DNA from 2 places in the Roseixanthobacter pseudopolyaromaticivorans genome. Region 1 is predicted to be linked to the other one. Evidence: predicted binding sites of a transcription regulator. Region 1 holds the regulator's gene; the other holds the start of a gene.
What was found. Region 1 encodes PhoB, which activates phosphate uptake and scavenging genes when phosphate is short. Its sites were predicted from a motif close to TGTCATNNANCTGTCAT; they were not measured.
Positions count from the first base shown of each region.

Region 2: pstS (phosphate ABC transporter substrate-binding protein PstS) is a predicted target of PhoB. The motif match lies at 1,955-1,971, and genes of this name have one in related genera.

Region 1 covers NZ_CM195539.1:3,350,478-3,356,434, reverse strand. The annotation lists gene pstA (phosphate ABC transporter permease PstA) at 1-390, shown strand, start outside; gene pstB (phosphate ABC transporter ATP-binding protein PstB) at 491-1,315, shown strand; gene phoU (phosphate signaling complex protein PhoU) at 1,335-2,063, shown strand; gene phoB (phosphate regulon transcriptional regulator PhoB) at 2,069-2,770, shown strand; gene V5F68_RS15910 (GcrA family cell cycle regulator) at 3,159-3,671, opposite strand; gene V5F68_RS15905 (aspartate aminotransferase family protein) at 4,008-5,216, shown strand; gene argF (ornithine carbamoyltransferase) at 5,213-5,957, shown strand, end outside.
Region 2 covers NZ_CM195539.1:1,624,055-1,630,011, reverse strand. The annotation lists gene pstC (phosphate ABC transporter permease subunit PstC) at 1-419, opposite strand, end outside; gene V5F68_RS07870 (PstS family phosphate ABC transporter substrate-binding protein) at 525-1,526, opposite strand; gene pstS (phosphate ABC transporter substrate-binding protein PstS) at 2,072-3,100, shown strand; gene V5F68_RS07860 (arsenate reductase/protein-tyrosine-phosphatase family protein) at 3,146-4,033, shown strand; gene arsB (ACR3 family arsenite efflux transporter) at 4,115-5,176, shown strand; gene V5F68_RS07850 (ArsJ-associated glyceraldehyde-3-phosphate dehydrogenase) at 5,229-5,957, shown strand, end outside.

The sequences.
Region 1 (5,957 bases):
CCGGTGATCGTGCGCACGACCGAGGACATGCTGAACCTGGTCCCGGTGGGCCTGCGCGAAGCCGCCTTCGCGCTCGGTGCGCCGCAGTGGAAGGTGGTCATCATGATCACCTGGCGGGCGGCGCGCGCCGGCATCGTCACCGGCATCCTGCTGGCCATCGCCCGCGCGGCGGGTGAAACGGCGCCGCTGCTGTTCACCTCACTGGGCAACAATTCCTGGTCCACGGATCTCAGCAAGCCCATGGCCAGCCTGCCGATCGCGATCTATCAATATGCCGGAAGCCCGTTCGACGATTGGGTATCGCTGGCCTGGGCCGGTGCGCTCCTCATCACCGTGGGCGTTCTGGTCCTGAACGTCGTGTCCCGTCTGGTGCTGGCGCGCACGCGCTGAGCCGGCACCCTGAGATCACCGCCCAGAGGGCGCCCAAGATCACCGCCCGGGCCGGCAGGACGCCGGCCCACCGGGCGACCAGAGACCGAATGAGGCTGACATGAACTCTGCAGTGGATCCGACCTTCAATATTTCCTCCTCCGTCTCGGCCAAGCCCGATGCGGTCCAGGCGCCCACCAAGATCAAGGTGGAGAAGCTCGATTTCTATTACGGGCAGAACCACGCGCTGAAGAACATCAATTTCGAGATCCCCGAAAAGCGCGTCACCGCGATGATCGGCCCCTCGGGCTGCGGCAAGTCCACCTTGCTGCGCGTGTTCAACCGCATGTACGACCTCTATCCCGGCCAGCGCGCCGAGGGCGGGGTGATGTTCGACGGCGTGAACATTGTCGGCAAGGAACTGGACCCCACCGTGGTGCGCACGCGCATCGGCATGGTGTTCCAGAAGCCGACGCCGTTCCCCATGTCGATCTACGACAACATCGCCTTCGGCGTGCGCCTGCACGAGAATCTCAGCAAGGCGAAGATGGACGAGCGGGTGGAAAGCTGCCTGCGCAAGGCCGCCATCTGGGAAGAGACCAAGGACCGCCTGCACACCTCGGCGCTCGGCATGTCCGGCGGCCAGCAGCAGCGCCTGTGCATCGCCCGCACCATCGCCGTGCAGCCGGAAGTGATCCTGCTGGACGAGCCGACCTCGGCGCTCGATCCGATCTCCACCTCGAAGATCGAGGATCTGATCGACGAATTGAAGCAGGACTTCACGATCGTCATCGTGACCCACAACATGCAGCAGGCGGCGCGCTGCGCCGACATCACCGCCTTTTTCTATCTGGGCGAACTGGTCGAGGTCGCGCCGTCCGACGTGATCTTCACCAACCCCAAGCAGATCAAGACCCGCGACTACATCACCGGCCGCTTCGGCTGACCAAGCAAGGATCTGCGAGATGTCCGACCATACCGTCTCGGCCTTCGATGCCGAGCTGAAGGAGATCGGCCGCAAGGTCGTCGAAATGGGTGGCCAGTCGGAGCGCATGGTGGCTGATGCCGTCAATGCCCTGATCCGCCGCGATACCGCGTCCGCACAGCGCGTGATCCTGCTCGATACGAGCGTGGATCTGCTGCAGCGGGAGATCGAGGAAAAGGCGATCCTCTGCATCGCCAAGCGCCAGCCGGTGGCGAGCGACCTGCGCGATGTCGTGGGTTCGATCCGCATCGCCTCCGACCTGGAGCGCATCGGCGACCTCGCGAAGAACGTCGGCAAGCGCGTGCTCGCCATCGAGGGGGAATATCACCCCCAGAAGCTGGTGCGCGGCGTCGAGCACATGTCCGACCTGGTGCTGGAGCAGCTCAAGGAAGTGCTGGATGCCTATGCCAGCCACGACCAGGCGAAGGCGGTGGACGTGTGGGTCCGCGACAGCGGCATCGACACCATGTACACCTCGCTGTTCCGCGAACTTCTCACCTATATGATGGAAGACCCGCGCAACATCTCGGTGTGCACGCATCTCCTGTTCTGCGCCAAGAATATCGAGCGCATCGGCGACCACGCGACGAACATCGCTGAAACCGTCTATTACATGGTTTCGGGGCAGATGCTGTCCGACGAGCGCCCGAAGGCGGATGTCTCAAGCGAGACGACCGTGACTTTCCCGGGGCATAGCCTTCAGGGGTAAAATCCGTGCCTGCGCGTATCTTGATTATCGAGGACGAGGAACCCCTGACCCTCCTGCTCCGCTACAATCTGGAGTCGGAAGGCTATTTCGTCGAGAGCGTCGGACGAGGCGATGAAGGCGAGACCCGGCTGCGCGAAAGCGTGCCGGACCTCGTCATTCTCGACTGGATGCTGCCGGGGCTTTCGGGCATCGAGTTGTGCCGCCGCTTGCGCACCCGCCCGGAAACCGAGCGGCTGCCGGTCATCATGCTCACCGCCCGCGGCGACGAGACCGAGCGCGTGCGCGGCCTGGCGACCGGGGCGGACGATTATGTGGTGAAGCCCTTCTCCGTGCCGGAGCTTCTGGCGCGGGTGCGGGCGCTGCTGCGGCGGGCCAAGCCGGAGCATGTCGCGACCCTGCTGCGGGCCGGCGACATCGAGCTGGACCGGGAGACCCACCGGGTTCACCGCTCCGGCCGCGAGGTCCACCTCGGCCCGACCGAATTCCGCCTGCTCGAATTTCTCATGCAGAGCCCCGGCCGGGTGTTCTCGCGCGAGCAATTGCTCGACGGCGTGTGGGGCCAGGACGTCTATATCGACGAGCGCACGGTGGATGTCCACGTGGGGCGCCTGCGCAAGGCGATCAACCGCGGCCGGCAGTCGGATCCGATCCGCACCGTGCGGGGGGCGGGCTATTCGTTCAACGAGATGTTCGCCCGCGTGCATTGAGCGCGGCCCACCGAGGAAGGATGCGAGAGCCGGGCCCGATGATCGCGGGTCCGGGCTCGCTCCAGGCGAAGGCTTGCGATGGGCTGTCCGAGCCGGCCATCGCAGTGCCGCGCAGGGCGATGGCATTGCGGAGCAAGCTTTAGAGGAGCCCGCGGGCGATATGCCGGCGGCGGAGGCTTTCCCTCCGGGGCCGAGCTGTGCTCGAGGCCCCTATGTTTCCAGCGGATGACCGCGTCGCGGCCGGCGGGCTGCATCGAAGCGGGCCGAAAAGCACGCTTTGGCCGTCCCATGTCGGTGACGGCGATCCTTCCGGCTCGATCTCTTCGATCCTTTGCGTGCGCCGGCGAAATCCGCTCGGCCGGCGCATGTCCTTCGTGACTGTCGCCGCTCAGATGCGGGCGACGCGCCGGTCGCGCCGGCGATCCTGCGTGGGCTGGTAGGCCATCCGCGCATGGGTCGTGCAGTAAGGCATGCCGGTGAGGCTGCGCCCGCCACAGAAATAGAAGCTTTCCGTGCCCGGCTCGCCGATCGGCCAGCGGCAGGTGCCTTCGGTCAGGTTCATGATGGTGCAGCGCTGACCCATGGCGACGATATTGTCTCCACCGGCGGGACGCGGCGCGGGTTCGGGCGCCACGAAGGCTTCCAATGCGGGAGCCAGGGCGGTGTTGCCGATCGTCTGCGGACGCGGCGCGGGCTTGTTCACGGGCGTTTCAGGCCGGGCCTTGCGCGGACGGGCTGCAGGTACTGTCGATTTCGCCCGGCCGGAGAGGCCGAGACGATGCACTTTTCCAATCACCGCATTGCGGGTGATGCCGCCCAGCTCGCCGGCAATCTGGCTTGCGGAAAGCCCTTCGCCCCAGAGCTTCTTCAAGAGTTCGACGCGCTCGTCGTTCCAGCTCATCGCTCTCCTCCTTCGACTCTTCTCCCGCACCCAGGCGCGCCATCGCACGCGGGTTCGCAGGGCCCAACGTCACTTGGGGAACAGGACCGCACGACATGTCGTGGTCGGCCACGAGCAAACTACAATATGCACGGACTCTCGCACAGAGTCGGAATGCACTCATGTGCCGTTGTCCCCAAGTCGTTACGATCACGTTAACGGCTGCGCTCTGTTGACCTCACGCGCGCGATCATTAGAATCCCCTTTTGTCGGGCCGCCCCGCGAGGGCGGCCTTTGGCGTTTCTGATGTCCGGCGAGACGCAGCGCGTTTCGCCCCACCCCAAGAGGAGGGGTTCTGTGATCACCCCCGTTCTGCCGACCTACGCGCGCATCGACCTCGTTTTCGAAAGGGGAGAGGGCTGCTGGCTCGTCACGACGGACGGGCGACGTTATCTCGATTTCACCGCCGGCATCGCGGTCAACATCCTCGGGCATGCCCATCCCTACCTGGTCTCGGCGCTGACCGAACAGGCCGGAAAGCTCTGGCACACCTCGAATTTGTTCCGCATCGTCGGCGGCGAGCGCCTGGCCGAGCGGCTGAAGGCGGCCACCTTCGCCGACACCATGTTCTTCACCAATTCGGGTGCAGAAGCGCTGGAGTGCGCCATCAAGATGGCGCGCCGCTACCAATATGTGATCGGGGCCGAGGCGAAAAACCGCATCATCGCCTTCGAGGGCGCGTTCCACGGGCGCACGCTCGCGACCATCGCGGCCGGCGGCAATGCCAAGTATCTCGAAGGCTTCGGCCCCAATATGCCGGGCTTCGACCATGTGCCGTTCGGTGACATCGAGGCGGTGAAAGCCGCCATCGGGCCGGAGACCGGGGCGATCCTGGTGGAGCCGATCCAGGGTGAGGGCGGCGTGCGCGTGCCGTCGGCGGACTTCCTGCCGCAGCTGCGCGCCCTGTGCGATGCCCACGGCTTGCTGCTGATCCTCGACGAGGTGCAGTGCGGCGTCGGGCGCACCGGTAACCTGTTCGCCTACCAGAGCTCGGGCATCGTGCCCGACATCATGGCGGTGGCGAAGGGCATCGGCGGCGGCTTCCCCATGGGGGCCTGCCTCGCCACGGAGAATGCGGCGCGCGGCATGACGCTCGGCACCCACGGCTCGACCTATGGCGGCAACCCGCTCGCCATGGCGGTCGGCAATGCGGTGCTCGACGTGGTGCTGGCGGACGGCTTCCTGGAGCGGGTGCAGGCCGTCTCCGCCCAGCTCGTCCGCGTGCTGAACGACATCAAGGACCGTCATCCCGCGGTCATCGCCGAAGTGCGAGGTGAAGGACTCCTGCTCGGTGTGAGGGCGCAAGGCCCCGCCGCCGAACTGGTGCTCGCCCTGCGCGACGAGGGGCTGCTGGCCCCCGGCGCCGGTGATAACGTGGTTCGACTTCTGCCGCCCCTCATCCTCACCGAGGACGAGATCGCCATTGCCGCCGACAAAATCGAGGCCGCCTGCCTGCGGATCGAGAACGGCCTTGCATTGGCGTCGGCGAAGGGAGCCGCCGAATGAAGGACAATGGCGTGCGTCATTTTCTTGATCTGTCCGAAATCCCCGCGGTGGAACTGCGGCGGGTTCTGGAATTGTCGAAGGATCTCAAGGCCAAGCGCAAGGCCGGCACGGCCGAGCGGCCGCTCGCCGGCAAATCGCTGGCGATGGTGTTCGACAAGCCGTCCACGCGTACCCGCGTCTCGTTCGATCTGGCGATGCGCCAGCTCGGCGGCGACACGGTGATGCTCACCGGCGCGGAAATGCAGCTCGGGCGCGGCGAGACCATCGCCGACACCGCCCGCGTGCTGTCGCGCTATGTGGATGCCATCATGATCCGCATCCTCAGCCACGAGGATCTGATGGAACTGGCCACCTATGCCACGGTGCCGGTCATCAATGGGCTGACCCGCGTGTCCCATCCCTGCCAGGTGATGGCCGATGTGATGACCTTCGAGGAGCACAAGGGCCCCATTACGGGCCGCAAGGTGGCCTGGACCGGGGACGCGAACAACGTGCTCGCGTCCTGGATCCATGCCGCCCACAGCTTCGATTTCGAGCTGAACGTCGCGACGCCGAAGGAATTGTCGCCGCGCCAGGCGCTGAAGGAGTTCGTGAAGAAGACCAAGGCGCGGGTGAAGTTCACCCGCGATCCCGAGGCGGCGGTGGAGGGCGTGGACTGCGTCCTCACCGACACCTGGGTGTCCATGGGCGACAAGGAAGCCGAGCGGCGCCACAATCTCCTGAAACCCTACCAGGTCAACC
Region 2 (5,957 bases), 1.7 Mb from region 1:
GTGAGGAACAAAAGAGCGAAATAGCCGAATGCCACAGTGGGCACGCCTGCGATAAGCTCCAGAAACGGCTTGATGGTCTCGCGCACCTGTGGCCGCGCGAACTCCGACAGATAGATTGCGAGCACGGTACCGGCTGGAATCGCGACGAGCAGGGCGATGAGCGAACTCACCAAAGTACCGGATACCAGAGTCATGATGCCGAAGTGCTTGTCCTGAAACACCGGCGTCCATTGTGTGTCGGTCAGGAAGGAGATGATCGACACCTGTGCGAAGAATTTCAGGCTTTCGGACAGGAGGACGTAGACGATGCCCGCCGTGACCAGGACAGAGAGTGCGGCACTGAGAAACAGGACAACGCGCATGATGCGGTCCACCACCCGGCGTCGCGCCAGGAAGACCGGAGAAACCGTCAGGCGCAACCGGCCTGTTCTTGAGTCTGGAGACACCGGTGCGACCACGTCCAACCCTCACCTGAATGGAGGGAGGCGCCGGAGCACCTCCCTCAGGTCCCTCAAGATCACCTGTCAGTAGACGAGCTTTTCCTTGACGAGATCCTCGACGGAGACGCCGACCTTGGACCCGGTGAAGCCGGTGCCGATCTCACGCTTCTTGAAGCGCTCCTGGAACACCTTCAGGGCGGCCTCGGGCAGCGGCACATAGCCGACTTCCTTGACCAGCTCGACCGCGTGCTTCGGGTCCTGGTAGAACTCAACGAACTTCGCCACCTCCGGACGGGTTTCGGCCGCCTTCTTGTTCACGTAGATGAAGATCGGCCGCGACAGAGGCTGGTACTTGCCGGTGCGGGCGTTCTCGACCGACGGCTCCACGGCGGGCGCGGCGTCATCGACCTTGATCTTCACCGCCTTCAGCTTGCCGGTGTTCTCTTCATAGTAAGCAAGGCCGAAAAAGCCGAGGGCGTTGGGATCGCCCGCCACGCCCTGGACCAGCACGTTGTCATCCTCCGATGCGGTGAAGTCGCCGCGGCTGGAATGCTCCTTGCCGACGATGGCGGCGGTGAAATAGTCGTAAGTGCCTGAGTCGACGCCCGCGCCGTAGAGCACCAGCGGCCGATCCGGGTAGCTGTCGCGGACCTGCTTCCAGTTGGTGATCTTGCCCTGGGCCTCGGGCTCCCAGATCTTCTTCAGATCCGCAACCGTCATCTCGCTCGCCCAGGTGTTGGACGGGTGGACGATGACCGTGAGCGCATCAAGGGCGACCGGCAATTCGATATACTCGATGCCGGCTTCCTTGCAGGCCTTCTGCTCGGCGGAGGTGATGGGGCGCGAGGCGTCAGAGATGTCGATCTCTCCGCGGCAGAACTTCTTGAAGCCGCCGCCGGTACCGGAGATGCCGACCGTCACCTTGATATCCTTGTTCGCCTTCTGGAATTCCTCCGCCATGGCTTCGGTCACGGGGAATACCGTGGACGACCCGTCGACCTTGACCAGTGCCTGGGCAGCGGCGCCGTTGAAGGCCGCGCCGGTAGCGAGCAGCGCGAGGGCGCTCGCGAGAGTGATGATCTTCATGAGGATGCCGTCTCCCTGGACAGTGCCGCTAGGGCTTCTGATGCTCACCTAGCCTCACGGGCTCTAAGCATGTTATGTAACAAATTCATGACAATTTGTGTATATCGAGCGATATTCCTGAATCAACAGAGATTTTATCGAATATGACGCAACGTAGTTCTAGGCTATGGTTGGCTTTATTTCATGTAAATCATATGGACATCGTGGCAATTGTCCATGGTTGATTGCAATTTTTGAGAGGCTATCCGACTTCGATTGACGTATATTACTTATATAAAGTCCATATGAAGCGCCTATTATTCATTTCTCCTCCCGAACAAATTTGCCTCTCAACCTCGCGAGCATTCCGTCTCTACATTACATCATTTCCATTTGTATCGACATATCGATAATTTATACTATCGCTGCGATTGGCGCGACGTAAATGGCGTCACAAGAGTGACATGAAGGCCATATAGCGATCTGTCCACTCCTATCGACATAATGACTCGTATGGAGCTATCTGTTTCCAGCGATATGTCGCTAGGACCCAAGGGAGGCCAGCCGTGAATCGCATTCTTGTCTGGACAGCTGCGGCGACGCTCGCGGCCCTGTCGATGTTCGCGCCTCCGGCGCGCGCCGCGGAGGTGCGGGGTGCCGGCTCCACCTTCGCCTATCCGATCATCTGGAAATGGGCGGAGGCGTTTCGTGAGCGCACAGGCCACATCGTAGGATACCAGTCGGTGGGTTCGTCGGCCGGCGTCAACCGTATTAAGGACGGGGTGGTGGATTTCGGCGCGTCCGACAAGCCGCTGAAGCCGGAAGAACTGGAGAAATATGGCCTCGGCCAGTTCCCCATCGTGTTCGGTGGCGTCGTTCCGGTGTTCAACGTGGACGGCGTGGGGCCCGGCCAGCTCCGCTTCACCGGCGCCCTTCTCGCTGACATCTATCTCGGCAAGGTCACGACCTGGTCCGATCCCGCCATCAGGGCCCTCAATCCCGACGTCAAGCTGCCCAACGCGAAGATCGTGGTGGTGCACCGTTCCGATGGATCTGGAACCACGTTCAACTGGGTGTCCTACCTTGCCAAGGCGAGCCCGGAGTGGAAGCAGCAGGTCGGCGAAGGCAGCGCAGTCGCCTGGCCGGTGGGGTATGGCGCGCGCGGTAACGAAGGGGTCTCGACCGAGGTCAAGCGGGTCCCGAATGCCATCGGCTATGTCGAATACACCTATGTGGTGCAGGTGAAGCTGGCCTATGGCCTCGTCCAGAACCGTGCTGGCAAGTTCATCGCACCCAGCGCGGCGGCGTTCCAGGCGGCGGCGCTGAGCTTCGATTGGGCCGGCGCCAAGGACTTTTTCGTCGTCATCACCGATTCCCCCGCCGAGGATGCCTATCCTATTGCGGCGACCACCTTCGCTCTCATGTACCGCGAGCCGAAGGTGCCGGCGAACAGCCAAGCCGCCTTCGAGTTCTGGCGTTTCGCCCTGGGCGAGGGCGAGAAATTTGCGTCCGAGCTCGGCTATGTTCCCTTGCCGCCGGCTCTGGTCCAGCAGGTCAAGGACTATTGGGCCAGGACCTTCAAGGGCGGCGCCTGAGGCACTTGGGCTGACGCGTGAGCAGCATTCGAACGGTGAGACAAGATGGACGAGACGAAGCTGAATGGGGAAGACGCCACGCGGATCTTCGATGCGCTGTCCCAAGGCACGCGCTTCGAGACTTATCGTCTTCTGCTGCGCTATGTGCCCTATGGCCTTCAGGCGGGCGACATCGCCCGCCTGCTGGCGGTAGCGCACAATACCATGTCGGTGCACCTCGGCGTGCTGGAGCGTGCCGGCCTTGTCACGTCGCGGCGCGAGGGACGGTCCATCATCTATGCCGTCAGCTTGTCCACAGCGGGCCCTGTGCTGAGCCAACTGATGGCGGAGATGGGTTTTGCCGTCTCCCCCCGGTGCGGGACCGGCCCCGCGGCCTTTCCACAGCTGCGTCCTGCCGCTGGGAATGATCGCGTCTACAATGTTCTGCTGGTCTGCTCGGCCAACTCGGCACGGTCGCTGATCGCGGAGGCGTTGCTCAACCGCGAGGGGCGAGGCCGCTTCAAGGCCTACTCGGCCGGCAGTCGGCCGAAGCTCAAGCCGCACTCGATGGCTATCGATCTGCTCGACTCGCTCGGCTACGACACGACGAACCTCGCCTCCAAGAGCTGGGATGGGTTCGCCAGGCCGGATGCGCCCCAGATGGATTTCGTCATCACTACCTGCGACGCCGCAGCTGGGGAAATCTGCCCTGCCTTCCCCGGTCATCCGCTACAGGCCCATTGGGGTCTGCCCGACCCGATCCGGGTGAAGGGAACCGAAGCTGAGCAGAAGGCTGCCTTCGTTGCCACCTACCGTCGGCTCGCCGGGCGTATCTCCGCCTTCGTCAACCTGCCATTTGAGCAGCTCGATCTTGCTTCGCTCAAGGAGCGCATCGGCGAGATCGGGAAAATGGAGGGAGCGACGGACCTCACACTCTCGGGACAGGCCGCGTGAACTGTCGTCGTCCTGAAACAGACCGCGCCCACGCTCTCGCCGCAATCGGCCGCAGCTGGCGGCCTTGGGAGATCCCGCACCGTGTCCGTGTTTGAACGCTATCTCACTCTCTGGGTGTTCCTGTGCATCATCGCCGGCGTCGCGCTTGGCGCGCTGGCGCCGTCCGTGTTCCAGACCATCGGGGCGCTGGAAGTGGCGCGGGTCAACCTGCCGGTAGCCATCCTCATATGGCTGATGATCGTGCCCATGCTGGTCAAGATCGACTTTGCCGCGCTCAAGGAGGTCGGCCGGCACTGGCGCGGAATCTCGGTGACGCTGCTGGTGAACTGGGCGGTGAAGCCGTTCTCCATGGCGTTCCTCGGCTGGCTGTTCATCGGCTATCTGTTCCGACCCTACCTGCCAGCCGACCAGATCGATAGCTATATCGCCGGCCTCATCCTTCTGGCGGCGGCGCCCTGCACGGCCATGGTGTTCGTCTGGTCAAATCTCACCAAGGGTGAGCCCCACTTTACCTTGTCCCAGGTGGCGCTGAACGACGCCATCATGATCGTCGCCTTCGCGCCCGTCGTGGGGCTGTTGCTCGGGCTCTCCTCCATCACCGTGCCGTGGGACACACTCTTCCTGTCGGTGATGCTCTACATCGTCGTCCCGGTGATCGCGGCGCAGCTCCTCCGCGGGCGCATCCTGGCGACCGGTGGACAGGCCGGGCTCGATCGCCTGCTCGGCGTGCTCCAGCCGCTCTCCCTGGTGGCGCTGCTCGCCACCCTGGTGCTGCTGTTCGCCTTCCAGGGCGAGCAGATCCTCGCCCAGCCGCTGGTGATTGCGCTGCTGGCCGTGCCGATCTTGATCCAGGTCTATTTCAACTCGGGCCTTGCCTATCTCCTGAACCGGCTGTCCGGCGAAGCCCACTGCGTGGCCGGCCCCTCTGCCCTCATTGGGGCCTCCAATTTCTTCGAGCTGGCGGTGGCTGCCGCCATCAGCCTGTTCGGATTCAAGTCGGGTGCGGCTCTCGCCACCGTGGTGGGTGTGCTCATCGAGGTTCCGGTGATGCTCTCGGTGGTGTGGATCGTGAACCATACCAAGGACTGGTACGAAGCCGGCGGCGTGAGGGTGACGGACGCCGGCGACCGCACCAAAGCCTGAGATCATCGCGGCAACGCCGCACCTTTTCAAAGTTTGCGAGGATGACGGTGCCATGAGAGTAGGGATCAACGGCCTCGGCCGCATTGGACGGCTTTCGCTTCGCGCGGCCATGGGGGCGGCCTACCGCCCGGACAATGATCCGCGCGGCAACAACCGGCTCGAGATCGTTCATCTCAACGAGATCAAGGGTGGGGCGGAAGCCATCGCCCATCTCCTCGAATTCGACAGCGTACAGGGGCGCTGGCGTGCGCCCATCGCAGCCGAGGGCGCGGATAGTGTGCGCATCGGCGAGAAGAGCTTGTCTTTCTCCTCTCACGCGACGCCGGGCGATATCCCCTGGGGCGATCTCGGCGTGGACCTCGTACTGGAGTCCACCGGCAAGTTTCTCACCCCCGCCGTGCTCGAAGGTCACCTGAAGCGCGGCGCCAAGCGCGTAATCGTCGCCGCGCCGGTGAAAGACCCGTCCGTGCTGAACGTTGTGGTGGGGGTGAACGAGCAGCTCTACGACCGAGAGACGCATCCCATCGTCACCGCTGCCTCCTGCACCACCAACTGCCTCGCCCCGGTGGTGAAGGTGGTGCACGAGGCCATCGGCATCCGCCACGGCCAGATCACCACCATCCACGATCCCACCAACACCAACGTGGTGGTGGACGCGCCCCACAAGGACCTGCGCCGCGCCCGCTCGGCCATGCTCTCGCTGCAGCCTACTACCACCGGCAGCGCCACCGCCATCGCCCTCATCTATCCCGAGCTGAAGGGCAAGCTGAACGGCCATGCG